DNA from 3 places in the Nioella aestuarii genome. Region 1 is predicted to be linked to each of the others. Evidence: riboswitches for the same ligand, from Rfam matches in the RefSeq annotation. Region 1 holds a riboswitch; each other region holds the start of a gene.
The links. Region 1 has a riboswitch for cobalamin ahead of ACROHD_RS09135 (hypothetical protein). Riboswitches for the same ligand answer to the same signal wherever they lie in the genome.
Positions count from the first base shown of each region.

Region 2: it holds a riboswitch for cobalamin, as region 1 does, so the genes downstream of both, ACROHD_RS19945 (CbtB domain-containing protein) here and ACROHD_RS09135 (hypothetical protein) in region 1, are expected to answer to the same signal.
Region 3: it holds a riboswitch for cobalamin, as region 1 does, so the genes downstream of both, ACROHD_RS03860 (DUF1636 family protein) here and ACROHD_RS09135 (hypothetical protein) in region 1, are expected to answer to the same signal.

Region 1 is NZ_JBPBBA010000012.1:9,548-19,536, reverse strand. Features, by position in the region: gene ilvD (dihydroxy-acid dehydratase) at 1-1,236, opposite strand, end outside; gene ACROHD_RS09150 (CPBP family intramembrane glutamic endopeptidase) at 1,364-2,254, shown strand; gene accD (acetyl-CoA carboxylase, carboxyltransferase subunit beta) at 2,326-3,282, shown strand; gene ACROHD_RS09140 (bifunctional folylpolyglutamate synthase/dihydrofolate synthase) at 3,275-4,555, shown strand; cobalamin riboswitch at 4,835-5,043, shown strand; gene ACROHD_RS09135 (hypothetical protein) at 5,113-5,496, shown strand; gene ACROHD_RS09130 (metal ABC transporter permease) at 5,500-6,417, opposite strand; gene ACROHD_RS09125 (metal ABC transporter permease) at 6,414-7,619, opposite strand; gene ACROHD_RS09120 (metal ABC transporter ATP-binding protein) at 7,623-8,429, opposite strand; gene ACROHD_RS09115 (metal ABC transporter solute-binding protein, Zn/Mn family) at 8,429-9,373, opposite strand; gene ACROHD_RS09110 (IclR family transcriptional regulator) at 9,530-9,989, shown strand, end outside.
Region 2 is NZ_JBPBBA010000060.1:3,067-13,055, forward strand. Features, by position in the region: gene cuyA (D-cysteate sulfo-lyase) at 1-126, opposite strand, end outside; gene cobF (precorrin-6A synthase (deacetylating)) at 329-1,090, opposite strand; gene ACROHD_RS19940 (CbtA family protein) at 1,150-1,863, opposite strand; gene ACROHD_RS19945 (CbtB domain-containing protein) at 1,885-2,055, opposite strand; cobalamin riboswitch at 2,092-2,318, opposite strand; gene ACROHD_RS19950 (DUF1636 family protein) at 2,399-2,722, opposite strand; gene cobA (uroporphyrinogen-III C-methyltransferase) at 2,715-3,440, opposite strand; gene ACROHD_RS19960 (cobyrinic acid a,c-diamide synthase CobB) at 3,442-4,749, opposite strand; gene cobM (precorrin-4 C(11)-methyltransferase) at 4,749-5,534, opposite strand; gene ACROHD_RS19970 (cobalamin biosynthesis protein) at 5,531-5,914, opposite strand; gene cbiE (precorrin-6y C5,15-methyltransferase (decarboxylating) subunit CbiE) at 5,896-7,083, opposite strand; gene ACROHD_RS19980 (cobalt-precorrin-6A reductase) at 7,082-7,831, shown strand; gene cobJ (precorrin-3B C(17)-methyltransferase) at 7,807-8,544, opposite strand; gene ACROHD_RS19990 (precorrin-2 C(20)-methyltransferase) at 8,541-9,257, opposite strand; gene ACROHD_RS19995 (precorrin-8X methylmutase) at 9,263-9,892, opposite strand; gene cobG (precorrin-3B synthase) at 9,893-9,989, opposite strand, start outside.
Region 3 is NZ_JBPBBA010000004.1:1,907-11,895, forward strand. Features, by position in the region: partial or broken gene cobN (cobaltochelatase subunit CobN) at 1-1,041, opposite strand, end outside; gene cobW (cobalamin biosynthesis protein CobW) at 1,051-2,085, opposite strand; gene ACROHD_RS03860 (DUF1636 family protein) at 2,089-2,475, opposite strand; cobalamin riboswitch at 2,561-2,788, opposite strand; gene cobO (cob(I)yrinic acid a,c-diamide adenosyltransferase) at 2,826-3,446, shown strand; gene ACROHD_RS03870 (cobyric acid synthase) at 3,591-5,039, opposite strand; gene ACROHD_RS03875 (Lin0512 family protein) at 5,049-5,405, opposite strand; gene ACROHD_RS03880 (Lin0512 family protein) at 5,405-5,752, opposite strand; gene ACROHD_RS03885 (MarR family winged helix-turn-helix transcriptional regulator) at 5,869-6,345, opposite strand; gene ACROHD_RS03890 (MBL fold metallo-hydrolase) at 6,507-7,457, shown strand; gene ACROHD_RS03895 (DinB family protein) at 7,466-7,981, shown strand; gene ACROHD_RS03900 (FAD-dependent oxidoreductase) at 8,004-9,620, shown strand; gene ACROHD_RS03905 (DUF2783 domain-containing protein) at 9,626-9,832, shown strand; gene ACROHD_RS03910 (VOC family protein) at 9,829-9,989, shown strand, end outside.

The sequences.
Region 1 (9,989 bases):
CCCGGTGAACACCTGTTCCTCGGCGCTCATCCCCGCGACTTTGACGATTGCCCCATCGGGGGCGAGGTTGCCTTGCAGCCCGACCACACCACCGGTTTCCGTCAGCGGCGTCTCAATCGGGTGGATGACCTTGCCGTCAGCCTCACGCTCGATCAGGTCCAGTTCCTCACCGATGCTGCGTCCGCTGGCGGTCATGCAATCCTCGTGCAGCAGACCCGCCTTGCGCAACTCCTTCATCACCACCGGCACGCCGCCAACCTCATAGAGGTCTTTGGCCACATACTCGCCGCCCGGTTTCAGGTTCACGAAATAGGGCGTGTCGTGGAAAATTTCGCACACATCTTGCAGGTTGAAATCAATTCCAGCCTCATGCGCAATCGCGGGCAGGTGCAGCCCCGCATTGGTGCTGCCGCCGGTGCAAGCCACGACCCGCGCCGCGTTCTGCAAAGATTTCAGCGTTACGATATCCCGCGCGCGGATGTTCTTTTCCAGCAAGTTCATCACCGCATCGCCCGATGCCGTACCATAGGCATCACGGCTTTCGTAAGGCGCGGGTGCACCCGAGGAATTCATCAAAGCGAGCCCGATCGCCTCTGACACGCAAGCCATCGTGTTGGCTGTGAACTGCCCGCCGCAGGCCCCGGATGAGGGGCAGGCGATCTTCTCTAGCGCCCGCAACTCCTCGTCCGAATTCGCGCCTGCCTGATGGCGGCCAACAGCCTCGAACACATCCTGAATAGTGACGTCCTTGCCCTTGTAGCGGCCCGGCAGGATCGACCCGCCATAGATGAACACGGACGGCACGTTTAGCCGAACCATTGCCATCATCATTCCCGGCAGGGATTTGTCACAGCCCGCAAGCCCGACAAGCGCGTCATAGCAATGGCCGCGCATCGTCAGTTCCACCGTGTCGGTGATCGCATCCCGGCTGGCGAGTGAGGCACGCATCCCTTCATGCCCCATGGCGATGCCATCGGTCACGGTGATGGTGGTAAACTCACGCGGGGTGCCGCCTGCGTGTTTCACACCCATCTTCACCGCCTGTGCCTGCCGCGACAGCGCGATATTGCACGGCGCGGCTTCGTTCCAGCAGGTGGCCACGCCGACGAAGGGCTGGTTCACCTCTTCCTCGCTTAGCCCCATGGCATAGAGAAACGACCGGTGCGGCGCGCGTGCAGGGCCGATGGTTGTGTGCCGGCTTGGCAGATGAGACTTGTCGTTCGGACCCGTGGCCATGCTTATCTTCCCCTTACCAAAGCGCTTTCCATCAGGAATAGTGCGCGCGACTCTCTCACACAAGCGCGATTGCCGCTGGTTGGCTCTCAGGCTAGTATCCAGCAAAAAATGGCAGGCAGTCCGAGCAATGATCTACAAAGCACACGCAGCCTATGTGGCACCCGCCCGTTTGCGGCCGGGGCTTGGCTGGCTTTTGCTTGGCTTCGTTCTGGCCTGCGCGATCTGCGTTCTTTGGATGATTGCTCTCTTTGGAACCGTGTTCCTGACCGCGGGCGTCGAGGGCGGACAGGCATGGATCGACCGAATGGCTCGGGCCGATACACCGACCTCGACCCTCTTGGTCATCGCTACACTTTGGGGGCTGGCCTTCGGTGTCATGGCCGTGACCCCGCTGATCCACCGCCGCAGCGCCTGGACATTGTTCGGTCCCTGGCGGCGGATGCGGCGGCATTTCACGATTGCCACGCTGGTCTGTCTGGCCGTGCTGGCGGCCTCTGCCGTCTTTCCCTTCGGCTATGATCCCGTTCCCGGGTTGGACCTGCCCCTCTGGCTGAACTTCCTTCCCCTCTCGCTTTTGGTCATTCTCGGTCAGACCGGCGCCGAGGAGCTGTTTTTTCGCGGATACCTGCAACAACAGCTGGCCGCCCGGTTCAACACGCCGCTGGTCTGGATGGGACTGCCCTCGATCCTCTTCGGTCTCGCGCATCTGGACCTGTCCAACGGCCCAATCCTGGCTTGGCTGGTTGTGGCGGCGACTGGCCTCTTTGGTCTTTGCGCTGCCGACCTGACGGCACGCACCGGCAATATCGGCGCGGCCTGGGGATTTCACTTTGCCAACAACGTTGCCGCGATACTGATCGTATCACTCAGCGGCACGCTGTCGGGCCTTGCGCTTTACGTCACGCCTTTCGGCCCTGCCGACACAGAGACGCTTGTGCCCTTGCTGCTGCGCGACATGGCCACCACGGTCGTCATCTGGGCCGCCATCCGCTTTGCGCTTGCAAAGACGGGCCTTTAGGCCACGCTGCAATTGCATTTCCCGTCCGCGCGTCATATCTGGTCGCAGACGGTCGCAGAAACGGACAGCTCATGAACTGGATCACCAATTACGTCCGCCCCCGGATCAACTCGCTCTTTTCCCGCCGCGAGGTGCCCGAGAACCTTTGGACCAAGTGCGCCGAATGCGGGACGATGCTGTTCCACCGGGAGCTGTCTGATAACCTGAACGTCTGCACCGGCTGCGATCACCATATGCCGATCACCCCGCGCGCCCGGTTCGAAGCGCTGTTTGACGGCGGCGTGTTCTCAGAGGTGCAAATACCCGTCCCGGTCCCCGACCCGCTGCATTTCCGCGATCAGAAGAAATACCCCGACCGCATGAAGGCTGCCCAGAAGGGCACCGGAGAGTTCGAGGCGATGCTGGTCGCAGAAGGCGAAGTGGGCCGCACCCGCATCGTCGCCGCCGGGCAGGACTTCACCTTCATGGGCGGGTCAATGGGCATGTATGTGGGCAACGCGATCATCGCCGCCGCCGAACGCGCTGTGGAACGGCAACTGCCGCTGGTCCTCTTTTCCGCCGCAGGTGGCGCCCGCATGCAGGAAGGCATCCTAAGCCTTATCCAGATGCCGCGTACCACCGTCGCCGTGCAGATGCTTAAAGAGGCCGGCCTGCCTTACATCGTCGTGCTGACCCATCCGACCACCGGTGGGGTCACGGCCTCCTATGCCATGCTCGGTGATGTTCAGATCGCTGAGCCCAATGCGCTTATCTGCTTCGCCGGTCCCCGCGTCATTGAACAGACCATCCGCGAAACGCTGCCCGAAGGCTTCCAGCGGTCCGAATACCTGCTGGATCACGGTATGCTGGACCGCGTGACTCATCGCAAGAACATGAAGGATGAGCTTGTGACCATCCTGCGCATGTTGACCGGCCAGCCCCCGGCCGTGAAGGGCGACCTTCCCGCACCGGAACCCGAAGCGCAGGCCGAAAGCGACGCACAGGTGCCCGCAGCACCGACTCAAGAGGCTGCCGACAAGAATGGCTGAGGCCCGTTCCGACATCCTCCTTGACCGGATGATGTCGCTGCACCCGAAAATCATCGACCTGACGCTGGACCGAATGCACCGGCTTCTGGCCGCGCTCGGCCATCCCGAGGCGAAGTTGCCCCCTGTCATCCATGTCGCAGGCACCAATGGCAAAGGGTCCACCCTCGCCATGCTGCGCGCAGGGATCGAGGCCGCCGGTCAAGCCGCCCATGTCTATACCTCGCCGCATCTTGCGCGGTTTCACGAGCGTATCCGGCTGGCGGGGGATCTGATCGACGAAGACCTTCTCAGCGACATTCTCGACGAATGCCTCGCCGCCAACGGCCCCGATTCTATCACCTATTTCGAAATCACGACCGCCGCCGCGCTGCTGGCCTTCACCCGGGTGCACGCTGACTGGACCTTGCTGGAAACCGGTCTTGGCGGGCGGCTCGATGCCACGAACGTGGTGGACCAACCCCGACTGACGATCATTACGCCGGTCGATCTTGACCATCAGCAATACCTTGGTGAGACGATTGCCGAGATCGCAGGTGAAAAGGCCGGGATCATAAAACGCGGCGTACCCTGCGTCGTCGGCCCGCAGCCGGATGAGGCGCTGGAAGTGATCGAAGCCCGCGCCGCTCGCCATGGCGCACCGCTGTTGGTCCATGGCCAGCACTGGCATGTGTGGGAAGAACGTGGGCGGCTGGTGTTCCAGGACGAAACCGGGCTTCTCGATTTGCCTCTGCCCAATCTTGTCGGGGCCCATCAGGTGATGAACGCTGGCGCGGTCCTCGCAACCCTTCGCCACCTTGGCTTCGATGAAGCCATTTGCGAAGCCGCCGTGACCCGGGCCGAATGGCCCGCCCGGATGCAGCGCCTGAAGACCGGCCCACTTGTGGATATGGCAAATGCCGCCGGGTCCGAGCTCTGGCTCGATGGCGGCCACAACCCCGCCGCCGCGCTGGCCATCGTCGAATCGCTTTCACGCCTGCCGGCGAAACCCACGCATCTCATTTGCGGAATGCTGAACACCAAGGATGTCGGCGGCTTCATGCGCCCGCTGGCCGGGGTGGCGGGCGGCCTTCATGCGGTATCCATCCCCGGTCAGGCCGCGACGCTCTCTGCCGAAGACACCGTCGCCAAGGCCCGCGCCGCCGGGCTGCGCGCGGCAACCGCCGAAGACGTGCAATCCGCCCTCTCGGCGATCCTTGCAGAGTCTCCCGGCACCCGCGTGCTCATCTGCGGCTCCCTCTACCTCGCGGGCGTGATCCTTCAGACGAACGGCTGACTACCCCTTCTTCTTGGCTCCAATACTCCCGCCGGAAGCATCCCGCCCCCTCAAGTGGATCAGACAGCTGTTACAGCAAACCGCCTTCACCGATATCCCGTGGCAACGCGGCTCTTTGAGGCCTCCGGCGCAAGCCGGGGGTTGAGAAGGGCCGCTCACGGGTCGACGACGCAGTCGGCGAAACCAGCTTTTGTCTGAGCAGGGGGTGTTCAGGGGGAGTACGCATGGCGCACGCGCGGCACCCCATGCTTTCCCCCCATTGACCGCGCGCGCCATCCTGCGCAATGTGACCCCGATGGTTCCCTGCGGCCCAGAGCCAAAGGGATGAAAAGGGAATGCGGTGCGGGGTCTCCCCAATGCCGCAACTGCCCCCGCAACTGTAAGCGGAAAGCGCCCCCATCCGCGCCACTGGTTCAAGGACGAGCCGGGAAGGCCGGGGACCGCAATGACCCGCGAGTCAGGAGACCTGCCATCATCGTAGAAACCTGAAGGCGGGGTGTCCTTCGTGGGGGTTTTCGGCCCTCCCGACCCGTCTGATCCCCAGCGCGGAGGGCGCGATGATCATGACCGAAAACGGCTATACCTATAGCTGCACCACCTGCCCGAAAACTGGCCAGCCCTGCGCCGTCGGACTAACGCTCGCGCGGCAGTTTTCTGCAGCACTGAGCGCCGGGGATCGGGCTTTGTCAGACGACTTCGAGATGTCCGGCCATGGCAGGTTGCATGGCGATTGCGGGCAAGGCTGCGGTGTTGTGTATAGTCTCTGTAAAAGGGGGTTTCGTGTCTTTTGCGGGGTTCCCGAGGATACGGACCCAGACGATCTCAACCAGTTTGCTACGGCGTTCTTCACCGATGGTCCCATAGGCAACGGCCCGTTTCCCAGGGCCATGATTGTCGGGCATCGCGTCGATCGCCCGGCACAGCGCCCATCCCAGATCTGAGCCTCAGGCCAGCGCACCACCCCGCTCGGGCCCTAACAGCGCGGCCACGACAAGGATCACCCCCGATACCGTGGCGATCATTCCCGCCGCGCTGACAGAATCCTGCGCACCCAGCCAAAGCGGGCCATAACCTGCCAACACATAGCCAAGCACGGCTGACAATGTGGCGAAAACCACGCTCCACCCCACCTGCGCACCCAAGCGATTGGTCATCAGCCGGGCAGCGGCAGGTGGGCAAATGAACATAGCGATCACGATGATCGACCCAACCGCATCAAACGCTGCCACCGCCGCCAGCGCCGAAACCCCGACAAGCGCCATCCCGATCACGTTCGTGGGCATCCCCATGACACGCGCAAAGCCTTCATCGAACGTGGAAATCTTCAATGGCCGCCAGAAAAGCCAAACAAAGAAGACCACAGCGATCAGCGTCAGAGAAATGCGGATCAGCTCTGGCGGCAACCCGGCCAGAGCCACGGGATCAAGCAGCGATTCCCAGCCATAGGCATCCAGCCAGATCAGGCTTTCCAGATTTCCCATCAACGCGTGTTCCACATCCAGATGCACGCTGGACGTATCGGACCGCTCCAACAACAACACACCCCCGGCAAACATGGTTGTAAAGACCACGCCCATGGCCGCGCCGGGCTCGATCCCACCGAGGCGCCGTATGGACTCGATCAGCAGCACGGCCAGAAGTGCCGCAGCAGCGGCTCCGATCATCATGGGCCAGGTCGCAACGGTACCGGTGATCAGAAAGGCCACCACGATTCCCGGCAGCACCACATGGGATATCGCATCCCCAATCAGCGCCTGCCGTCTGAGAACAAGGAAGTTGCCGGGCAGCGCACAGGCAATTGCGGCAAAGGTACCGATCAGGATCGGTGTCAGGCTGAGGGGGACGAACTCTGATCCGCTCATGCCGGAACCTCCTGCGGGGCGGCCAGATGCGTGTCTATTTCGGCCAGTTGGTCTTGTGTCACGACGGTATCAATCGGGCGAATCCCATCATAGAGCGCGGCTGCCGCCTCTTGATCGGGCATGGCGCGCAGGATCTCCCACCGTTTTTCATCGAGAAGCGCCTTTGAGGCCCGCGCACGTCCCGCATCCGTTGCCACCCCATCAGCCCGCGACAGGCCCGCACGGTGCAGCAGCCGGATCGTATATCGTTCATAAATTGGTTGCCCCTGAGCCAATGCCAACAGCCCCTGCCGCACATGCACGCGGCGCTGAAACGCGACATGGCGCAGTATCGCGGCCAGCACACCCCGGTTGGGGGCAAGGAACAATGACAACGCGAAGACGGCAAATCCGGTCAGCACGATGATCGGGCCGGTAGGCAAGGCCGGGGCCGAGGCCGATATCGCAGCGCCGACAAAGCCCGAAACTCCACCTATGATCCCGGACAATAGCCAGACCCGTTCCGTTCGATCTGTCCAGAACCTCGCGGTCACCGGCGGGATGATCAATAGGGCTACGATCAGGATCAGACCAACAACTTTCAGCCCAACGACCGTCACCGCCATGACCAGCCCCATCGTGGCCAGATCGACCTGCCGGATGTTCAACCCGCGCGCGGCGGCGTAGTCCTGATCGAAAGCCACCATGATCATGGGCCGCCGCAAGATCAGCGTCAGGATCAGTGTCAGCGCGCCACCGGCAGCAATCAGCATGGCATCAGACCGCAGCATTCCGGCGGTAGATCCAAGCAACAGCCCGTCCAGCCCCGCCTGACGACCGGATTCCATCGTCTGGATCACCGTCAGCAGGACCACTCCCAACCCAAAGAACACCGATAGAACCGCCCCGATGGCACTGTCTTCAGCAAGCCTCGTGCGGCGTGTAAGCCACTGAACCGCCAGCAATCCCAAGGCGGCGGTCACGGCTGATCCTGCCAACAGCCCCGCAAGGTTCCGACCATCCCCACCGAGTGCTACCATCACGATGAAGGCCAGCCCAACACCGGGCAGGGTTGCGTGACTTATGGCGTCGGAGACAAGCGACCGGCGACGCAGGAACAGGAAGGTGCCCGTCACCCCAGCAGCGAAACCCAGAAGAGTTGCGCCAATGGCAACAAGCGTGGCGTTGTAGCCAAGCTGAAGCGTCAGAGCCTGCCACAGCATGTTCTACCCCGCGACCGGAATGCCCGCGACCTGGGCCGTAGCCAAGCGACCGCCATAGGCGGATTGCAGATTGGTCTGGGTAAAGGCGTCCTCGACCGAACCTTCGGCAATCTTGTTGGTGTTCAAGATCAAAACTCGGTCGAAATAGCCCGTCACTGTGGACAGGTCGTGATGAACGGAAACGACCGTCTTGGCCTCTGCTTTCAGCGTTTTGAGGACTGCGATGATCGCCTTCTCCGTCGCCGCATCCACGCCCGCAAACGGCTCGTCCAAAAGATACAGGTCTGCCCCCTGCGCCAAAGCACGGGCTAGGAACACGCGCTGTTGCTGTCCGCCCGAAAGCTGACCGATCTGCCGATCTGCGAATTCTGCCATCCCAACGCGGGTCAGGCAGTGCAGCGCGCGATCACGATGGCGCGGCCGAACCAGGCGCAGCAACCCCAGTTCACGCGAAAGGCCCATCAGAACAACATCCAGGACAGTTGTCGGAAAGTCCCAGTCGACACTGGCGCGTTGCGGAACATAAGCGATGCGGTGGCGTTGGCTGTTCAAGGGTTGACCAAAGATCGTGACCACACCCGACAAAGGCCGCAGAATGCCCAAAGTGGCCTTTAATAGGGTCGATTTCCCCGCCCCGTTCGGTCCAATGATCGCGGTCATGGACCCTTCGGGAAAGGTCGCGTCGACCGAAAACACCACCGGCTTTTGCCCGTAGGAGACTGTCATCCCGCGAATGGCCATTGGCGCCATGGCCGGGGCGTCGGTCGGTGCCGTGGAACCGTTGCTGCTGGCGAGTGCGATCTTGGTCATCACATCCCCGCTGAAAGCTGCCCGGTCATCCCGCGTTCCGGGGCCGTGCCCCCGAGAGACCGGGCGATCGTGGTGACGTTGTGGTCGATCATGCCCAGATAGGTGCCTTCGTAGCTGCCGAACTCACCCATGGCATCCGAGAACAGCTCTCCGCCGATAAGAACCTCGTGGCCGCGGGCAGCGGCCCCTTCGATCAGGGCCCGAATGTTGCGATCAGAGACCGAGCTTTCGACGAACACCGCCTGCACATTCCGATCAACCAGCAGGTCAACAAGTTCAGCGATCCTGGCAAGACCCGCTTCGCTTTCGGTCGAAATACCCTGGATACCCAGAACCTCGAACCCGTAGCCCGCACCGAAGTAGTTGAAGGCATCATGAGCGGTCAGCAACACGCGCTGATCTTGCGGAACAGTGGCAAGAACCTCGGTCGAGTAGGTCGAAAGAGTCTCTAACTCGGCAAAAAACGTCTCTGCATTGGCGGAATAGATCTCTGCGTTCTCAGGGTCTGCTTCGATCAGTGTGGACAATACATTCTGGGCCACGTGCTGCCAAAGATCGGGAACCATCCACACATGAGGGTCGAACCGGTTGTCGTAGTCTTCGTGGGCCAGCAGCAGGGTGCGCGGCAAATCTTCGGCCACGGCTACCACGGTCCGGCGGCGGGACAGATCCTCAAAAAACTCCTCCATCTGGGCTTCCAGATAGAGCCCGTGCCACAGCACCAGATCGGCGCGGGTCATCGCAACGATGTCACTACGGGTCTGGCGATAGGCGTGCGGGTCCACCCCGGGGCCCATCAGGGCGCGCACGTCAACATGGTCTCCGCCGATCTGTCGGGCTGTATCTGCGATCATGCCGGTCGTGGCAACCACGGTGAGTTGCGCCACTGCCATCGTGGCGGAGGTCAGGAAAACTGCGAGGGTCGCGGTTACGCGGGTCAGCATTGCTGCACCTTTTTATGAAGTTCAGAATAATAATGAGAATGATTTGCAAGAAGTCAATGCAGTTGCGAGTCATTTGCATCTTTGCCGGCCGATTTCGGCTGGACAGCCCTGAATTGCGTGGCAAGCCTAGGCCAACGAGCCGAATAAGGGGCGGGAATGACCAACACACGCATCGAATCGGTAGAAAAGGCGATGTCCATCCTGTCCGCCTTTTCCAGTCAGCGGCGCAGGATGAGCCTGGCGGAACTGGCCGAGGAAACCGGGCTTCACAAAAGCACGGTCCTGCGGCAGGCCAATTCGATGCAGCTCTATGGCTTCCTGACCCGCGATGCGGACGGGCGATATGGCATTGGCGCGTCTGTGTGGCGTTTGGGACTGCTATTTCGGCAGGACTATCAGAATGGCGACACGATCAGGCCCGTCTTGCGCGACCTGGTGGAAAAGACAGGAGAAACCGCCTCTTTCTATGTGCGGGCGGGCGAGGAACGGGTGTGCCTTTATCGCGAGAACTCGCCCAACCTGATCCGTTATCATCTTGAGGAAGGTATGCGGCTACCAATGGATCGGGGATCAGTTGCGATGGTATTGCGGCGCTGTGCTGGTGAGCCGGTTCCGA
Region 2 (9,989 bases), on a different contig from region 1:
CATCCCCGTGCAGTCGTCGCGCTTGATCCAAATCTCACAGCCCAGTTCCTTGGACAGGCGCGGCATGGGCTCCAGCGGCGTGGGCAGGTGCGCGAGGTGTAGGCGGGGGAAACGGGCGAGATGCATGGGCGGCTCCGATACAGGGGTTCGAAGCGGAGCCTAACGCTGTCTCCGACGTGGCGTCCAGAGCGATCTGAGGCGCGTAAGGGGTTTGTTTCGCTTAGGTTTCGCGTAACTTAAGGTTGGTTTCCAGAGCTCTTAACTTGCGCGGGGCAAGGCCTTTGCAAAGGCCTTTCAACGGCCTTGCAAGGCCGTTCTCGCGCTCCGCTCAAACGATGGGTCTTCGGCGCAGAAGGTATATGTCCATGATCCAGCCATGGGTGGTTCGGGCTTCAGAACGTGCGGTGACAATCGCATCTGAAATGTCAGCAACGGGGCCGGACAGGGATATCTCATTCTCCATCCCGGCATAGCCCGTCCACCAGATATGCAGCCCTTCAGAGGCTAGGCCGCGAAAGCTCAATTCACCATCCAGCATCACCACGGCGGTATCCGTTCCTTCCGGAAAGCCGTTGTCGCGGATCTGACGGCCAGTGGTGACCACAACAGGCCCATTGATCTCGTTGAGCGGAATGGCGTGGGCTGCGGTCAGCGCCTGGATCGAGGTGATGCCGGGGATCATGCGTGTTTCAAGCGGCAGCAATCGGGCTACTCTTTCCGCGATCCGAAGCGTGGAATCATATAGTGACGGATCGCCCCAGACGAGGAAGGCCACGCGGGTCCCCTGACCCAGATGCGCGCGAATGTTTTCCGCCCAGATTTCCGCTATCGCGTCGTGCCAGGCGTCCACGCGCGCGCGGTAATCGGCAATCGATGGATCGCGCTTGGGCAGGGCGAATTCCACCACGTTCGTTGCCGGGTTGGTCAGCAAATCGGCGCAGATCTGGCGACGCAGGCCCGCGAGGTCATCCTTGTCAGCCCCTTTCGTGGGGATCAGGATCAGGTCGGCCGCGTTGATTGCGTCAATCGCCTGAAGCGTCAGATGACGCGGGTTGCCGGTGCCGATGCCGATAAGGTCAAGCGCGATCATGGGGGCCTCATGAAAATGCCCCCCGGGGGTAGCGGAGGGCATAGGGGTTGTCCAGCGGATCAGGCCGCGTCCGGTTCCGGGGCCGCAAAGCGGGCGGTTAACCATCCGAGCAGAGCCCAGACAGCCAGCGCGACACCCAGAACCCGGGCCGAGAACTCGGCGGCCAGTTCGGGTGGAGCATAGCCGAAATACTCGTCCAGAACCGGGGCACCTATGGCATGGGGCAGGGCAACCAGCGTGGCCCCTGCAATCACGGTCAGCACACCACGGCTATAGGCGATCAGGGCCAGCCCGCCAGCGGTCGCCACGACCGTGCCCAACCACCAGTACTGGCGCAGGGTGATATCCGCGCCGATGGCACCGGGCAGTTCCGGGGCCAGGCCCATTGCCGGGGCCAGCTGGAACGTCGCAAAGCCTGCGATGCCCCACAGGACACCCTCTTGCGGCGTGATCGTGCGGCCAAAGAGGCCCGCCACATGATACCCCGCCACAAGCACAAGCCCGTAGCCCGCATAGATGAGCCCGGTGAACAGAACGGTCAGCAGGTTGCGGGTAAGGGCAGAGCCTTCAGCCGCTTCGCCATGACCGCTGTGATCATCGTGCCCCGCTTCTGTGCCATGAGCCATCGGTTCCCCGAAATGGACAAGTTCGCCGGATTCATAAAGTTCAGCGTGCAGGATGATCTCCTGCACGAACGCGAAATGCAGCACGGCTGCAAACAGCCCTGCTGCAAAGCCGGCGATCAGCCCGCCGGCCAGCATACGCATCATCATGGGATGTAACGTGCCGCTGCCTTAGTGGCAGGGGAAGCCCGTTGCATGGCGCATGTCATGGGCGGCGTCGTGCAGCACAGCGGATTGCGCGTGACCTGCAAGGAACAGGACGCCCGCGCCCAGAAGCGCGACGAACAGGATGCTGAGGACCTTGGACTGCGTGGCGGAGCCGGTGGCAATCAGTTGCGACATTTTCTTTTCTCCTTGCCGTCACACCCGACGGCATTTCTGGTTTCACTTCGCGTGGCCGGTCTCCTGACTCACGGGTCACAGCCGAGCCTTTCCCCTTCCCACCGGCGCCACAGTGCCCCGGCAGTGGGTTAACGAAAGGCCGCTCGCCGCTCACAGTCGCGGGGGCGGTCGGGGCTTTGGGCGCCGCAACTTGGTCCGCCCTTTCCCCGTTCCCGTTTCAGCCCCGATGCTTTGCACCATTGGGACACCACATCATCACTATGCCGTTTGGGGACTTGCCGGGTCAATGCGCAAAACACGCCTGCTTGCGCATGAAAACGACCTCGGCGGGAAAAACTACGCCTTAGCCAGGAATGCGGGCAATGGCCTTGAGCCGCAGATCCCCGATCACGCGGGCATCCGCGAAATTGCCGTCAACCGAGTCGGCGTAAAGCGGCAGGAATGCCAGGATCAGAGGCAGGTCCGCCTCGGTCAGATCTCCAAAGAGATAGGCGGTTTTTCCCGGTGCGCGTACAGACAGGGTTGAGGGGCGCGGGCAGCCTGACATGCAGTCCACGGTATTGACCTTCGCAGTGGGCTCAGCAGGCAGAGCCGCGTGCAGCCGGTCTGCAAAACCCGATGCGCCAAGCACACAGGTGGTGCAGACGGTCAGCGTGATCTCAGACATCGCCATCAGCCAGCGGACCGTAAAGGATGAGGCCCGGCAGCTTGCTGTCGGATGTCATCAGCGTGGCCGCCAGCTCTGTCACCGTCGACCGGGTCAGTCGCTGATCCTCGGTTGAGACGCTTTCGGCAAACAGCGCGGGCGTGTCGGCGGGCAGGCCCTTGGCGACTAGCTGTTCCACCAGCGCCGCAAAGGTGCGCTTGCCCATATAAACCACGGTGGTCGCCCCGGGATCCGCAAGGGCCGCAAGGTCCAGCCCTTCGGGCAGCGCCCCGGTCACGTCATGGCCGGTCACGAACTGCACCCGGCGCGCCGTCAGTCGGCGCGTCAGCGGAATGCCCGCGGCGGCAGCTGCGGCAGAAGCAGAGGTGACGCCGGGAATGATTTCGTAGGGGATGCCTTCGGCACGCAGCGCGGTGATTTCTTCCTCAAGCCGTCCGAATATGCCGGAATCGCCGGATTTCAGCCGCACGATCCGTTGCCCGGTCTTGGCATAGTCGACCAGAAGGCGACTTACGTGATCCTGTTTGGGCGAGGGGCGACCAGCACGTTTCCCCACCCCGACCAGGTCTGCATCCTGCCGCGCATGGGTCAGGATGGGGCCTGAGCTGAGATCGTCGAACAGCACGGCATCGGCGCGGTTCAACCGGTCCACGGCCTTTAGTGTCAGCAACTCGGGGTCGCCCGGGCCAGAGGAAACGAAACTGACGAAGCCGGTCATGTTACCGCGTGGCCTCCGCGATCAGGTGGAAGAAGGTGCCGGTGGCGTGGCCCCGGCGAGACCCGGTCTCGGGCACTGCTGCGCCGCCCGCGTCGACCACCTCTGCCAGCGGTGCATCTGGCTGGTCAAGAATGGTAGAATAATGGAACTCATGGCCCCGCAGGCGCGCACCCGCCGCGTGGCCGGGCATGGCGGCTTGAAGTGTCGCCAACCGATAGCCCAGATGCATCTTGCGCTTCTCATACGAGGTCACGAGGCCTAGGAGGCCCGCCATTTCGTGATGCGTGCCCTCCTTGTCCACAAGTGCGCTGCCCATGGCCATGTAGCCACCGCATTCGCCGTGCACCGGACGGGTTTCTGCGAAGGATCGCAGGCCGGCGCGGAAATGCGTTGCGGCTGCCAATTGCCCCGCATGTAGCTCCGGATACCCGCCGGGCAGCCAGCAAATATCGGCGCTCTCATCGGGGGCTTCGTCATTCAACGGCGAGAAGGGCAGAATTTCGGCCCCCGCCCGCCGCCAGCCATCAAGCTGATGCGGATAGACGAAAGAAAACGCTCCATCGCGCGCCAAGGCGATGCGCTGGCCGGGCGGCGCAATTGAAGCGGTGTGACCGGTCATCGTCGTTTCAGCCGCGATCTCCAACATCCGGTCCAGGTTCACGTTCTCAGCCACGAACCGCGCCGCCGTGTCCAGAATGCGCGGCATCTCTGCCTGTTCGCCTGCCTGCACGAGGCCCAGATGGCGCGAGGGCATCTCGATCTCTTTTTGCCGGGGCAGGGTGCCGAGCACTTCGATCCCCACTTCCGACATGCCTGCCCGCAGCATTGCCTCATGCCGGGGCGAGGCGACGCGATTGAGAACAACCCCTGCAATACGCACATCGGGCCGCATCAGTGCGAAACCCTTGGCCACCGCAGCTGCCGACTGCGCCTGACCGGATGTATCCAGCACCAGGACCACGGGCCAGCCGGTCAGTGCTGCCAGATGCGCGCTGGCCCCGTTGCCGCATTCGCCGTCAATGGCCACCCCGTCGAAAAGCCCCATAGAGCCTTCCGCGACAATCAATTCCGCGTCCGCAGCACATCCGATCAGCCCGCCGATCATCTCCGCACCCATTGCCCAGGTGTCGAGGTTCACGGATGCCCGCCCGGCTGCTGCCGAATGAAATCCGGGGTCGATATAGTCCGGCCCGCTCTTGAACGGCTGAACGGTCAGCCCGCGCGCGCGCAGTGCCGCCAGCAGGCCAAGCGTCAGCGTGGTCTTGCCGGTGCCCGAGGCGGGGGCGGATATGATCAGACCGCGCGGCATCAGTCCACCGTTTCCGGGAAGCGCGGGTCGGTGCCCACGGGGCGGAAGCGGCGGTCGTAATCGCCTGCATAAAGGCAGCTCTCGTCGAAATCCTCTGCGCCAAGTGCAGGGCCGACCAGGATCAGTGCCGTGCGCCCGCGTTCGCCGCCCGTGGCCTCTTCAACCGTGGCGAGCGTTGCCTTGACGATCCGTTGGTCGGGCCAGGTCGCGCGCCAGATCACCGCGACCGGGCAATCGGGGCCATAGGCGGGCGATAGCCGAGCCACCACGTCCTCCAGCACATGCACCGACAGGTGAATGGCCAGCGTCGCGCCGGTGGCGGCGAAGTTCTCCAGCGTCTCGCCCTCGGGCATGGCGCTGGCGCGACCCGAGGTGCGGGTCAGCACCAGCGATTGTGCGACGCCGGGCAGGGTCAGTTCCGCGCCCAAAGCGGCGGCAGCGGCAGCGAAAGAGGGCACGCCCGGCGTCACGTCATAGGGGATGCCTTCCGCACGAAGGCGGCGCAGCTGTTCGCCCATGGCCGACCAGACCGACAAATCACCGGAATGGAGCCGCGCCACGTCATGGCCTGCCGCATGGGCGGCCTTAATCTCATCCACGATCTCGTCGAGCGACAGAGGCGCGGTGTTCACGATCCGCGCGCCTTCAGGACAGTGGGAGAGCAACTCCTCCGGCACCAGCGACCCGGCATAAAGGCAGACCGGGCACGCGGCGATCAGGTCGCGTCCGCGCAGGGTAATCAGGTCGGCAGCGCCAGGGCCTGCACCGATAAAGTGAACGGTCATGTGTCAGTCCTTTCTGCCAGCGCGATGGTGGCCATACCACAGGCGCTGGCCACGCGCGGGGCGATCAGACGCGCCCTGTAGCCGCCTTTGCGGGCGGAAGCCAGAGCCAGAGCCTCGGCCACGCTGCCGGTGGCGAAGCGCGCCTTGATGCGGGGGGAACAGGTAAGCGTGGGCTCGCCCGCGATGTCCTGTTCGGTCAGGTGAGTAAGCGGCAGGTTTTCTGCTTTCGCCCATGCGGTCAGCGCGGGGGATGCCTTTATCGACAGGCAAGCCAACGCGTCGGGGCGGCGACCGGCACGGGCCAGCGCATCGCTGAAGGCCGCTGAGCCCGCTCCCTCGCGCAATCCGATGCCAGCCCAGATCATCGCGTCACCGTCCATTGCAGCACCGGCCGCGCCCGGTTCCAGCCGCGCATGGAGCCAAGCGGTGCGGCCTCCGCCAGCTCAGCGCGCAGGAGGTGGCCGCCATAGGCCTCGCTCCAGCGGATCAGCAGCGCCTCGGTTTCCAGCGTCACGGCATTCATGACCAATCGCGTTCCTTTGGGCATCCGCTCCCAAAGCGATGTCAGCATATCCTCGGTCGCGCCGCCACCGACAAAAACCGTGTCGGGATCGGGCAGGTCGGCAAGCGCCTCGGGCGCGCGGCCTTCCACGATGGCGATGCGGTGATCGAGCCCGAAATTGCGGGCATTGGCGCGGATATTCTCGGCCCGATCGGCGCGGGTTTCCAGTGCTGTCGCGGTGGCGCCAGGTGCGGCAAGGCAGAATTCGACCGAGATAGAGCCGGACCCTGCGCCCAGATCCCACAGATGCTGGCCAGGACACGGCGCGAGGGCGGAAATGGTCAGGGCCCGGACCGGGCGTTTGGTGATTTGGCCGTCGCTTTGAAACAGGTCATCGGCCAGACCGGAAGCGCGGGACAGACCGGGCGCGCCCTTTGCTTCGATTGCGGCGAGGGCGGGGGACGCGACATTGACAAGGTCGCCATCCCTGGCGGTGACGCTGTGCAAGCACTCGCGCGGGCCGCCAAGCGCCTCGCAGATCATCAGCCGGGACGCGCCATAGCCCTTTGCGGTCAACCACTGGGCAAGCTCTGCCACTGCATCCCCGTCGCGCAGGGTGCACAGGATGCGCGCGCCCTCGTGCAGCACCGGGGTCAGCCGTTCAAACGGCGCGGCGTGCAGGCCAAGGCAAATCGTATCCTCCAGCTTCCAGCCAAGCCGCGCGGCGGCGAGAGAGAAGCAGGACGGTGCCGGGAAGGCGCGCCATTCGTCGGGCGCAAGGTGGCGTGACAGCGATCCGCCCGCGCCGTGCCAGAAGGGATCGCCCGAGGCCAGAACCGCAACGCGATGACCGCGCAGAGTCATCACAGGGTCTACCGAAAAGGGCACAGGCCACGGGCGGCCACGATCCCCCACCCCGGCCAATTCCAGATGCCTTGGGCCGCCGAAGACGATTTCCGCGGCATCCAGTGCATCGCGGCTTGCGGGGGGCAGACCGTTCAGGCCATCTTCGCCCAGACCGATCAGGGACAACCAGGGCTCAGACATGACTCGTATCCTCCTGCTTGGCGGCACGACCGAGGCCACCATGCTTGCCCGCCTGCTGGCCGAGGCGGGGGTGGATGGCATCTTCTCCTACGCAGGCCGGACCGACAAGCCGATGGCGCAGCCCCTGCCCACGCGGGTCGGGGGCTTTGGTGGGGTGGTGGGTCTCGTGGACTACCTGCGGGCCGAGCGGATCACTCATGTGGTCGATGCCACCCATCCCTTCGCCGCGCAGATGAGCACACATGCCGTGGCGGCCTGTACTGAGTCCGGGGTGGCCCTGGCGGGGCTTGAACGGCCCGGCTGGCCGCAGGGCGAGGGCGACCGCTGGACCCATGTCGCGGATATGAGCGGCGCGGTTGCAGCCCTGCCATCCGACGGCGCGCGTGTGTTTCTGGCGATCGGCAAGCAGAACCTGGCTGATTTCGCCGCGAAGCCCGCGAACTTCTACCTTCTGCGTCTCGTCGATCCGCCAACCGATCCGTTGCCCCTGCCGAATGCAGAGGCCGTGATCGCCCGTGGCCCGTTCGACATGGCCAGCGATCGCCAACTTCTGGAACACCACGCCATCACCCACATCGTCGCCAAGAACAGCGGCGGCAGCGGGGCGCGGGCCAAGCTGGATGCCGCACGCGCGCTTGGCCTGCCGGTGATCCTGATCGACCGGCCGCATGTGCCGCCGCGCCGGGTTCTGGACCGGCCGGAGGCTGTTATGGCGTGGCTGGATCACAGCGCCGACCTCGGGGTGTAGACATAAGGCCCGACGCGCCGCGTATCGCGATTGCCAACGATGACCATCGTGCGCATGTCGGCCATCTCTGGCGTGGCCTCGGCCAGTGTTACGGTGTTGATCGCTTCCTCGGGCGTGCTGACCGCGCGGGCGAAGGAAATGAGCGTCTCTTCCCCGCAGGCCTCACGCAGGATCTCCAAAGCGCGCGCGAACTGGTGAGGCCGGGACTTGGAGCGCGGGTTGTAGAAGGCCATCGCAAACCCCGCCTCTCCCGCCGCGCGCAGGCGCTTTTCGATCAGCTCCCACGGTTTGAGGTTATTAGACAGATTGATCGCCGCGAAATCATGCCCCAAAGGCGCGCCGATCCGGGCGGCGGCGGCGAGCATAGCGGTGATGCCGGGCAACACGCGGATGTCGAGGGTGAACCACTCCTTCGGACCGGCCTCTAAGGCCTCGAACACGGCGCTTGCCATGGCAAAGACGCCCGGATCGCCGGAGGAGACCACGACCACGCGCTTGCCTTCCGCCGCCATTTCCAGCGCGTGGGTGGCGCGCTCAAGCTCCACCCTGTTGTCAGATTCGTGCAGCGTTAGCCCCGGACGCGGCGCCACCCGGCGCACATAGGGGATGTAGCCCACCACATCCGTCGCCTCGGCCAGAACTTCGGCCACCTCGGGCACGACAAGGCTGTCTCGCCCCGGCCCGAGTCCTGCGACGACGACCCAACCGCTCATGGCCGACGGCCCTGTCCGTGCAGCAGGCAGATTGCGAAATAGGGCGTCTCACCCGCGAAGTCGGTCAGCTTCTGCACCGTCTGTTTCGGCATGGTGCCGCGTTCCACCAGCCAGGCATCGTCAAGCCGCCCGGCGGCGTCCAGCGCGCGTTTCAGTTTCGGCAAGTTGCGACCGATCTTCATGACCACGGCGGCGTCGGTGTCCTTTAGCCGCCGCACAAGTTCGTCCTCGGGCAAGGTCGCCATCGCCACGGTCAAAACGTCATCGCCCCAGGTGATCGGCATGTCGGTCGCGGTCCAGCAGCCGGACATGCCGGTGATGCCGGGCACGATTTCCACCTCGACCCGGCCTTGCAGGCGCGAATGCAGGTGCATGAAGGAGCCGTAGAAGAACGGGTCGCCCTCGCAGAGAACGATCACGTCATCGGTTGCGGCCAGCGCTTCCAGCCGGTCGGTCCAGTCGTCGTAGAATTCCGCAAGAATACGCTTGTATTCCGGGTCCTTGAAGGAAATCTCGGTCGTCACCGGATATTCCATCGCGTGTTCGGTCACATCCTCGCGCAGCATTCCCTCGACGATCTGGCGCGCCTGCCCCTTGCGGCCCGCCTTGCGGAAATAGGCGAGGTGCTTGGCCCCCCGTATCAACCGGTCGGAGCGGACGCTCATGAGATCGGGGTCGCCAGGGCCGAGCCCGGTGCAGATGACCTTGCCCATGTCGCTTACTCCTTGAAACTGGCGAGCGCGTTGACCGCCGCCACGGTAATGGCCGAGCCGCCAAGGCGGCCCTGCACGATCATCGATGGGACCGGCAGGTCCTGCATCAACGCATCTTTGGACTCGCGTGCACCGACAAAGCCCACGGGACAGCCGATGATCGCGGCCGGGCGCGGGCAGGCGGGGTCTTCCAGCATGTTCAGAAGGTGAAAGAGCGCCGTGGGGGCGTTGCCGATGGCCACAAGCGCGCCCTGCAAATGCGGGCGCCACAGTTCCAGCGCGGCGGCAGATCGCGTGTTGGCCATCTCTTTCGCCATGTCGGGCACGCGCGGATCGCGGAGCGTGCAGATCACCTCGTTATTCGCGGGCAGGCGGGGCCGGGTGATGCCCTCGCTGACCATGTAGGCGTCACACAGGATTGGCGCGCCGTCCTTCAGGGCCTGTCGCGCGATCGTGGCCATGCCGGGGGAAAAGCGCACGTCCTTTTCCAGCCCCACCAGACCGGCGGCATGAATCATGCGCACGACAACCGGTTCCTCGTCGCGGTCGAAGCGGTCCAGATCGGCCTCAGCCCGGATGGTGCGGAAGCTTTCCTCGTAGATGGCAGCGCCGTTGGTCTCGTAGGTGTGGGGCATTCAGAGGGCCTTCTTGATCTGGTTGGGGGCAAGGCCGGTGGCCTCGGGCGTGGCATCTGCGCGGCCGTCACGGATCAGGTCGAAGCGTTCGGGGGCC
Region 3 (9,989 bases), on a different contig from region 1:
ATGCGCGAAACGCGAATACTCAAGATCGGGATCCTTGCGGCCCGGCTGTTTGAAGCTGGCCACCCCGGCAAAGATGCGCCCGTCCACCTCTGGCAGCACCACATGCATGGCGAGGTCAGCGGGTGAAAGGCCCCGGTCGGCCCCGACCCAGTCCTTGCGCCGCGCGGTGGACAGGGCGATCTGGAACACTGGGCAGCCGGGTTCCGAAAGGGGTGACGGTTTGCCGTCAGCGCCTTGGGCGGAAAACGCAGTGGCGTTGATGATCGCGGCGGGAGACAGCTCAGTCAGTTTCTCCCGCACCCAGTCGGCGGCTGCGGGTTGTTTGAGGCTCGCCGCGAAGATGCCCACGGCGTCGAACCCCTTGGCCTCCAGTGCTGCGATCGTGGCATCCACAGGGTCGGTATCAGCAGCGGTCAGATAAGAGCGGTAGAAAGTGACGGGAACGAGCGGCTTTCCCGAAGGCTGGAAAGACCGCAGTACGCCGTCACCCGGACGGTAGAAGCCGAAATCCGGCACGGTCTTTTCGCCCACCACGGGGCCCGCATAGAGCCCGCCCGCCAGTGCCAGTTGCGCCAGCGCTGCGTGGGCGGCCACCGCCCCGCCCGCGTCGCATAGGTGCTGCAAACGGCGCAGGGTGGAAACCGGCAGGGTGGAAAGTTCGTCAAGGCGCGGATCGGGCCGGCCATCAGCGGGCAGGATCGCCAACGCCATGCCGGTGCGGTCGGCCAACTCTCGCAAGGTGGCGAGGCCATAGGGCCAGTAGCTTTCGCCGCCGATGAGCTTCACCAGAACCGCGCGTGTGCCCACCAGGGTCTGCTCGGCGTAGGTGTCGACCGACAGCGGATGTTTCAGGGCGACGAGATTGGCGAGCCGAACGCTCGGTTCGAACCCATGCGCCTTGGCACGCCCATAGCCAGCCGCGAATGCCCCTAGGTCGGAATCGGAAAAGGACAGCACCACTAGGTCTGCGGGGCTCTGCCCGAGATCCATGGGGGTGTCAGTTTCCTCCAACCCGTGGCTTTCGCGGAAGACGACATGCATCGGCCCGGCCTACCCCTCCAGCACGGCGCGGATGGCGGCGGGGTCTACGTGGTCATGCTCACCGATCACCACCAGTTGCGACCGGCGGGGCATATCGCCCCACGGACGGTCGAACTGGGTGCGCAGGCGTTCGCCCACGGCCTGAACCAGCAGTCGCATCGGTTTGCCCTTCACGGCGATATACCCTTTCACACGCAGCGCGTTCTGTTCCCGCGCCAGCCGCACGACTGCGGCCTCCAGCGCTTTCACGTCTTCTACCTCGTCCAGCTCGATCACCACGCTGTCAAAATCGTCATGTTCATGGTCATCCGCGCCGTCATGGTGGCTGGGGCGGGCATCGAGATCGTCCTCGGCCGCCGCTTCCAGCCCCAGCACGACGCGCGGGTCGATGACGCCCTCGGTCATTGGCAGGATCGAAACAGGGCGCGGCATCTCGGCTTCGATCACCGCGCGGGCCTTGGCCAGCCCCTCGTCGCCCGCAAGGTCTGCCTTGGACAGCAGGATGATGTCGGCGCAGGAAATCTGATCCTCGAAAACCTCGCCAAGCGGCGTGTCGTGGTCGAGGCTGTCATCGGCTTCTCGCTGTGCCTGAACGGCATCCACATCCGGCGCGAAGCGGCCTGCGGCCACGGCCTCGGCATCGGCCAGTGCGATGACGCCATCAACGGTGATGCGCGACCGGATCGCGGGCCAGTCGAAGGCTTTCAGCAGCGGCTTGGGCAGGGCCAATCCGCTGGTTTCGATCAGGATATGGTCGGGCGTTTCGGGCAGCGCCATCAGCGTCTCAATCGTTGGGATGAAATCGTCGGCCACGGTGCAGCAGATGCAGCCATTGGCCAGTTCCACGATGTTTTCCGCCGGGCAGTTTTCATCCGCGCAGGTCTTGAGAATATCGCCATCCACTCCTGCGGTGCCGAATTCATTGACCAGAACGGCCAGTCGCTTGCCCTGATTATTTGTCATCAGATGACGGATCAGCGTGGTTTTGCCCGCACCGAGAAAGCCGGTGATGACGGTAACGGGGATTTTGGAAAGCGATTGCATGGATCAGTCCTTGCTGTCTGGAGCCGAGAGCGGGGGGATGCGGGCGATGGATTGTTTGCGGAAGACCTCGGGCCGTTCGCGCCAGGGCACAAGACCATCGGTGGTGGCGGCATAAGCGCGAATACCCGCGAGGATCTGGTCGAGGTGATCTTCGGGATCGAGACGGCCATAGATATAGGTCCAGCGATCTGGCCCGCCTGTGATCGCCAGAGAGCAGCCGTTGGAACAGGCGGACAGGCATTCATTCCCGCGCAGGCGCACACCTTCGGGCAGGTCGGCGGATTTTAGTGCCTCGTGCAGGCGGTGGCCGGGGCGCGGTTCCTCTGGAACACGTTCACCATCCACCGTCTTGCGGCAGGTCGTGCAGACCGTGACTGTTACCTCGCCCATGCGCGGCCTCATCTGTTTTGGGACGATAGGGGGAACCAGCCTGGACAATCAGCCCGCAATGGCCGGCGCGACGCACCCCGGCCGCCCGTTACTCTTGTCGCTGGCAGGTCTCCCGGCTTGCGGATATCGGGGCACGGGCGGCCCCGGCGGCGTCTGGTCCTTCCCGGCATGGTTGCCAGTGGTTCCAGGGCCTTCTCCGGTCACGGTCGCGGGGGCGGCTGCGCTTCGGCAATGAACCCAGCAAGGTCGCAAAGCCTGTCGCATTCCCTCTTCGCCTGTTCTAGGAACAGGAACCAGCAGTTCCGCACCTGCGGCATGAGCCGCCCCGATGTCAAGCGAAGGATGAAGAAATGGCCGATACGCCGCTTTCGGATGAAGACCGCCACGCCCAGAAGATGGCCAAGAAAAAAGCCGCACGCGATAAGATCATGGCCACGAAAGAGGGCGAGAAGGGTCTGATCATCGTCCACACCGGGCCTGGCAAGGGGAAATCCTCCTCAGGGTTCGGGATGATTCTGCGCTGCATCGCCCATGAAATGCCCTGCGCCGTGGTTCAGTTCATCAAGGGCGCTTGGGACACCGGCGAGCGGCGGATTCTGGAAGGCAATTTCTCGGACCTTTGCCAGTTTCACGCCATGGGCGAGGGATTCACCTGGGAAACCCAGGACAAAAGCCGCGATATCGCCATGGCCGCGAAGGGTTGGGAAAAGGCGAAAGAGCTGATCCGCGACCTAGACATCAAGATGGTGCTGCTCGATGAGATCAATATCGCGCTGCGCTATGACTATCTGGATATCGCCGAGGTCGTGCGCTTTCTCAGCGAAGAGAAACCACCGATGACGCATGTGGTGCTGACCGGTCGGAACGCCAAGGAAGAGCTGATCGAGATCGCTGATCTGGTGACTGAAATGACGCTGGTCAAGCATCCGTTCCGGTCCGGGATCAAAGGGCAAAAGGGCGTGGAATTCTAAGAACTGTTTGACTGCGCTTCGCGCGTCGACCGGCGCGCCCGTTCCGGGCGCGCATGTGGGGGCACTGCCCCCGCCGTCTTTCTGGCGGCGCCATAGCGACATTGCCTGCAGAGTGCAGCCAGAGAGACCGCACCCTATGCCGTGTCAATGCGCAAGCGCCAGCAGCCCGTCCAGATCCAGATGTTGCTCCATATGCGCCGCCAGTGCATCGAGCGTGTCCTCTACCACCCGTCCGTAAGACAATGGCCCGGCAGTCACCCCGAACCCGTCCAGAAAAGCGCGCCGGAACCCGTCTTCCACGAACATTCCGTGCAGGTAGCTGCCCTGAACGCGCGCATCTGCGGATCGCGCTCCCTCGGCGTTGCCGCTCACCCGTGCGAAGGGGCGCGCGCGGTCTGGTCCATCCGTCCGTCCGATATGGATCTCATAGCCCTTCATCCCTGCTCCGGTGGCTTCATGGGTGGCATCGACACGGGTCAGGCTCTTGTCTCCGGTCATGATGGTTTCGACGTCCAAAAGCCCGAGACCTTCTGTGGAGCCGGCCGCGCCCTCGATCCCGTCAGGATCGTGAACGACGCGACCCAGCATCTGGTATCCACCGCAGATCCCCAGAATGTGCCCACCCCGGCGCCAATGTGCCAACAGGTCCACGTCCCAACCTTGCGCACGCAAAAAGGCCATGTCGCCGCGTGTGGACTTGCTGCCGGGGATAATCACCAAATCGGTCTCGGCAGGGATAACCTCGCCCGCCCGAACCATGGTCAGCGACACGCCCGGTTCTTGTGCCAGAGGGTCGAGATCGTCGAAATTCGCGATCCGGCTGAGCGCGAGGCAAGCCACCTTCAGCCCCTCGCCAAAGCCGCCCTTGGGCAGGTCGAGGGCATCCTCGGCGGGCAATTTTGAGGCCTCTGAGAAGAAGGGTAGCACCCCATAGCCGCGCCAGCCCGTGCGCGCCTCTATCAGCGCATAGCCGTCGTCGAACAACCGCACATCGCCGCGGAACTTGTTGATCAGGAAACCCTTGATCAGCGCCTCGTCACCCGGATCGAGAACGGCCTGTGTTCCGACCATCTGGGCAATCACGCCGCCTCGGTCGATATCCCCGGCCAGTACCACCGGCACATTCGCAGCGGCGGCAAAGCCCATATTGGCGATATCACCCGCGCGCAGGTTTACCTCTGCCGGGCTGCCCGCGCCCTCCACGATCACCAGATCGTGCCGTGCCTTCAGGCGATTGAAGCTGTCCAGAACCGGCGTCATCAGCTGCGGTTTCAGGGCCGCGTAGTCCCGTGCCTTCACCGTGGTCAGCCGCTTGCCCTGCACGACAACCTGAGCGCCCACATCGGTTTCGGGCTTCAGCAGAACCGGGTTCATGTCCACGACCGGATCGAGCCCGCAGGCCATTGCCTGCAACGCCTGCGCCCGCCCGATCTCGCCCCCGTCAACGGTTACGGCGGCGTTGTTGGACATGTTCTGCGGCTTGAACGGCGCGACCGACAGCCCGCGCAGACGCGCCGCCCGGCACAGCCCCGCCACAAGCAGAGACTTGCCCACATTCGACCCCGCCCCCTGGATCATCAGCGCCTTGGTCATACTCGCCACCTAACGCCCGGAAACCAGAGCAGGGTCCAGGAACGCCTCTACCGCCGCGCTTGCAAGCACTGTGACATTGCCATTGTCCGGATTGGTCACGTTGAGCCCGCCATTAACCGCCCTGACCTCGACCCGTCCGCGCGGCAATCGCTTGAGGAGAGCCGTACAATCGACCTGTTCGGGGTCTTGAACGCCGACTGTCACCTGAACCCGCATCTGGGAGTGGTCCAGCTCAAGAGCGTCGAACATCGGAATGGAACTGTGTCGGATCGCGTCTTCAATCGCACGCGCGGCGGCCTTGGTGTAGTCCTGCCCGTACTGGTCATTGCCCATGCCCATCTCGATGATAAACCGCTGCTCAGCCATCACGCTCCCTCCATTTCGAAAGAGACCGACAGCGCTGCGACCGCGATCACCGTGGGGGCCTTGCCGTCGGAGCGCGGAATATCCAGCCCGCCCTTGACAGCCGTCACCGACACCTGACCGTAGGGGAACACCGCGCCAACGGCGTCCACATCCACCTGATCGGGCTCTGCCACGCCAATGTCCACCTCGATCTGCATGTCGGATTTGTCGCGCCCAAACAGCTCGGCCAGGTTGATCGAGTTGTGCCAAAGCGCGTCTTTCACGGCCCGGATCGCGGCCTCGGTATAGTCCTGGCGGCGCAGGCTGGTGCCCTGTCCGAACTCTGTCAGTAATCGTTTTCCGGGCACATCAGCTCTCCATCCTGGTCTACGTTTTGGGCAGTCTGCGCGATCCTGCCGCGATCCGGTAGAGCGTGTTTTCAGCGGTGGTGCAATGGCAGTGCTTACGAGCGAAAATGCATGGGTTACTCCACCGCATCTCGCGGCAGGTCGAGACGGGATCTTGGGCGGGCATCTGGATCTGTGTCCATCATCCGGTGCAGCTTTTCCATAATCGCCGTCAGGGTCGTCTGCTCCTGCGCTGTCAGATTGGCGCACAGCCGATCCTCGTATTCCAGCGCCGGGGGCAGGATGCGATCCAACAGTGCGCGACCGTCATCTGTCAGGGAAATCGACAAAAGCCGCTGGTCATTTGGGCTGCCGGTCTTGGCGACAAGCCCCGCTTCGGTCAGGCGGCTGACGGCGCGGCTGACGCGGGGTTTGTCAAGATTTACGCAGTTGTGGATTTCGCGCACCGAGACTTCCTGGCAGCGTGCGAGATGCACCATGACCCGCCATTCGGCGACACTGATCCCGGCCTCGGCCCCGTATATCAGCGACAGCCGGCGGCTGATGCGCTCGGACAGGACCGCGATTCGGTAGGGCAGAAATTCTGCCAGCATGAAGTCTCCGCTCGCCATCCGTCCGGTTTTCCCCGATAATTCGTTGCAGTTGCAACGGCGTTGACATTTGTTGCATTTGCAACGATACCAGAGCCAAGGACCGGCGGGAAGGGGCAGAGGGCCGCACCGCCAAAGCGCGCGAGACACGGGAGAGACAGGATATGGCGAAGGCATTCGCGTCCCAGGGGGACATGTCGGAAAAGAAGATTTCCTTCACGGAAGTGGGCGAGGGGCTTTGGGCCTTCACCGCTGAGGGCGACCCCAATTCGGGCGTTATCATCGGCGATGAGTCGGTGATGATCGTCGAGGCGCAGGCGACGCCGCGTCTGGCCAACAAGGTCATCGAATGCGTGCGCAGCGTGACCGACAAGCCGATCAGCCACCTTGTGCTGACCCATTACCACGCGGTGCGCGTGCTCGGGGCGTCGGCCTATGGCGCCGGTCAGATCATCATGTCTGACACCGCCCGTTCCATGGTCGTCGAACGCGGGCAGGAGGACTGGGACAGCGAGTTCCAGCGCTTCCCGCGTCTCTTCGAAGGGCATGAAAGCATTCCGGGCCTGACATGGCCTACCACCACCTTTTCCGACGCGATGACCGTCTATCTGGGCAACCGCCGGGTCGATATCATGCATCTGGGCCGCGCACATACGGCAGGCGATGCAGTCATCCACGTGCCCGATCAGAACGTGATGTTCACCGGCGATATCGTCGAATACCACTCTGCCTGCTATTGCGGCGACGGGCATTTCGGCGACTGGGGCAATACGCTCGACAATATCGCCTGGTTCGACGTGGACGCGATTGCGCCGGGGCGCGGCGATGCCCTGATCGGCAAGGAAATGGTCAATGCGGCCATCGAGAACACCCGCGATTTCGTCGAGTCGACCTACCGCCCGGCGGCCCGTGTCGCGGCGCGCGGCGGCAGCCTGAAAGAGGCCTGGGACGCTGTACGCGCTGAATGCGACCCCAAGTTCGGGGATTATGCGATCTATGAACACTGCCTGCCCTTCAACGTGGCCCGCGCCTATGACGAAGCGCGCGGCATCGACACGCCCCGCATCTGGACAGCGCAGCGGGATCTGGAGATGTGGGAGGCCCTGCAAGGGTAGGTTGGGCGATGCGTGATCCGTTTCTGACGATGGCTCTGAACAATGCCTGGGCGAACGCAACGCTCTACGGCGCAATTGCGGACATGTCAGAGGAGGCATTCGCCGCGCCGCGTCCGGGGTTCTTTCCGTCGCTGAAGGCCACTTTGAACCATATCTACGAGGTCGATCTCTACTACGTGGATGCGCTGGAGGCCGGCGGACGTGGCCGGGCGGTCTTTGACAGGAGGGACATCGGATCGGTGGCGGAATTGGCCAAGGCGCAGGCCGATGTGGACATGCGGTTGGCGTCCTTCTGCAAGGGGCTGACGCCTGCGATGCTGGACGAGGACCGCGTGACCGAGCGGCGTGAAGGCCCGGTAACGGAAACCATAGGTGCGTTGCTGCTCCACCTGTTCCAGCATCAGGTTCATCACCGGGGGCAGGCCCATACGATGGTGCATGACGCGGGGATCGCGCCGCCGCAGTTGGACGATTTCCATCTTGAATTCGGCCGCGTGCCTAGCGCCGCCGCATATTGGACATGATCCTCGCGGAGGAGGGGGAGAAATGAACCAGATGAATGACAAGAAGATCTTCGAGGTGCCGCTCTACGCCTATCAGCGGTCCCCGGATCAGGATGCTGAAGCGCCCGTTCGCCGCAAGGTGGTGGTGATCGGGGCTGGTCCTATCGGGCTTGGTGCAGCCATCGACCTTGCACAGCAGGGGGTGGAGGTCATCGTTCTGGACGACAATGACAAGGTCAGCTTCGGCAGCCGCGCGATATGTTTCGCCAAGCGGCCGCTGGAAATTCTCGACCGCCTCGGGTGCGGTCATGAGATGGTGGCAAAGGGCGTTGAGTGGCAGCTTGGAAAGGTATTCTTCGACGAGCGGCAGGTTTATGAATTCAACCTGCTGCCTGAAAAGGGCCACGAGTTTCCGGCCTTCATCAACCTGCAACAGTATTACTTCGAAGAGTACATGGTGAACCGGGTGCGGGCCTTGCAGGCAGAGGGCGCACCGATCGAGATCCGGGGCCGCAACAAGGTGCTGCGCGTGACGGACACGGGCGACCATGTTAGCCTGCTGATCGACACGCCCGAGGGGGAATACAAGCTGGAGGCCGACTGGCTGATCGCCTGTGACGGAGCAGCTTCGCCCACCCGCGCCATGATGGGGCTCGACTTCGTGGGCCGTGTGTTTGAGGACAACTTCCTGATTGCTGACGTGATCATGGAGGCCGATTTCCCGACCGAACGCTGGTTCTGGTTCGACCCGCCCTTCAACCGGGGGCAGTCGGCGCTTTTGCACAAGCAGCCCGACGGGGTCTGGCGCATCGATCTGCAACTGGGCTGGGACATCGACAAGGAAGAGGAAAAGAAGCCGGAAAATGTCATTCCGCGATTGAAGACCATGCTTGGCGAGGACGTGAAGTTCGATCTGGAATGGGTCTCGATCTACACGTTCCAGTGCCGCCGGATGGAAAAGTTCCGCCACAATCGGGTGATCTTCGCGGGGGATTCCGCACATCAGGTTTCCCCCTTCGGCGCACGAGGCGCGAATTCCGGGCTTCAGGATACCGACAACCTAGGCTGGAAGCTGAAGCTGGTGATGGACGGCATCGCGCCTGAAAGCCTGCTGGACAGCTACGACATTGAACGCATTCACGGGGCGGAAGAGAATATCCTTAACTCCTCCCGATCGACCGACTTCATCACGCCGAAATCCGAGATGAGCCGGGTGCTGCGCGACGCGGTGCTGGACCTGTCCGAGCATTATGCCTTTGCCCGGCCCTTGGTGAATTCCGGTCGGCTCAGCGTGCCCTGCACCTATGATGGCTCGCCGCTCAACACGCCCGACGCGCTGCCCGGCGGCCCGGCGCGGTCTCGCCCCGGCAGCCCTTGCGCGGATGCGCCGCTTGGCGATGGCTACCTGCTGTCGAAACTGGGGGATCAGTTCACGCTGCTGACGATCGGCGCTGACGCACCCGCGACGCTGGAGGCCGAGGGCCTGACGCTGACCCGTCTGGCGTTGGAGGCGACCTCCGACATCACCGAACGGTATCTGGGTGAGGCGGCCAGCGCCGTCTATCTCATCCGTCCCGACCAGCACGTCGCGGCACGCTGGCCCGCCTATGACGCCGCCGCCGTCAAAGCCGCGCTCAAACGCGCCATCGGCAAGGAGTAAGCCCCATGTCCGACCTCATTCTGACCCCGAACATCCCCGGCGCGGATGATTTCTACGCCGAGCTTCTGGCCACCCATGAGGGCCTGACCAAGGCGGAAAGCGACGCGCTCAACGCCCGGCTGGTGCTGGTGCTGGCCAATCAAATCGGCGACCGGAAGGTGCTGTCGCAAGCCCTTGGCGCCGCCGCCCTCAAACAGGAGGATGCCGCATGAAAATTGAGAAGATTCACCACGTCGCCTATCGCTGCAAAGACGCGAAGGAAACCGTGGAATGGTACGGCAAGATGCTGAACATGGATTTCATCCTTGCCATCGCAGAGGACCACGTGCCTTCGACCCACGAGCCTGATCCCTACATGCACCTTTTCCT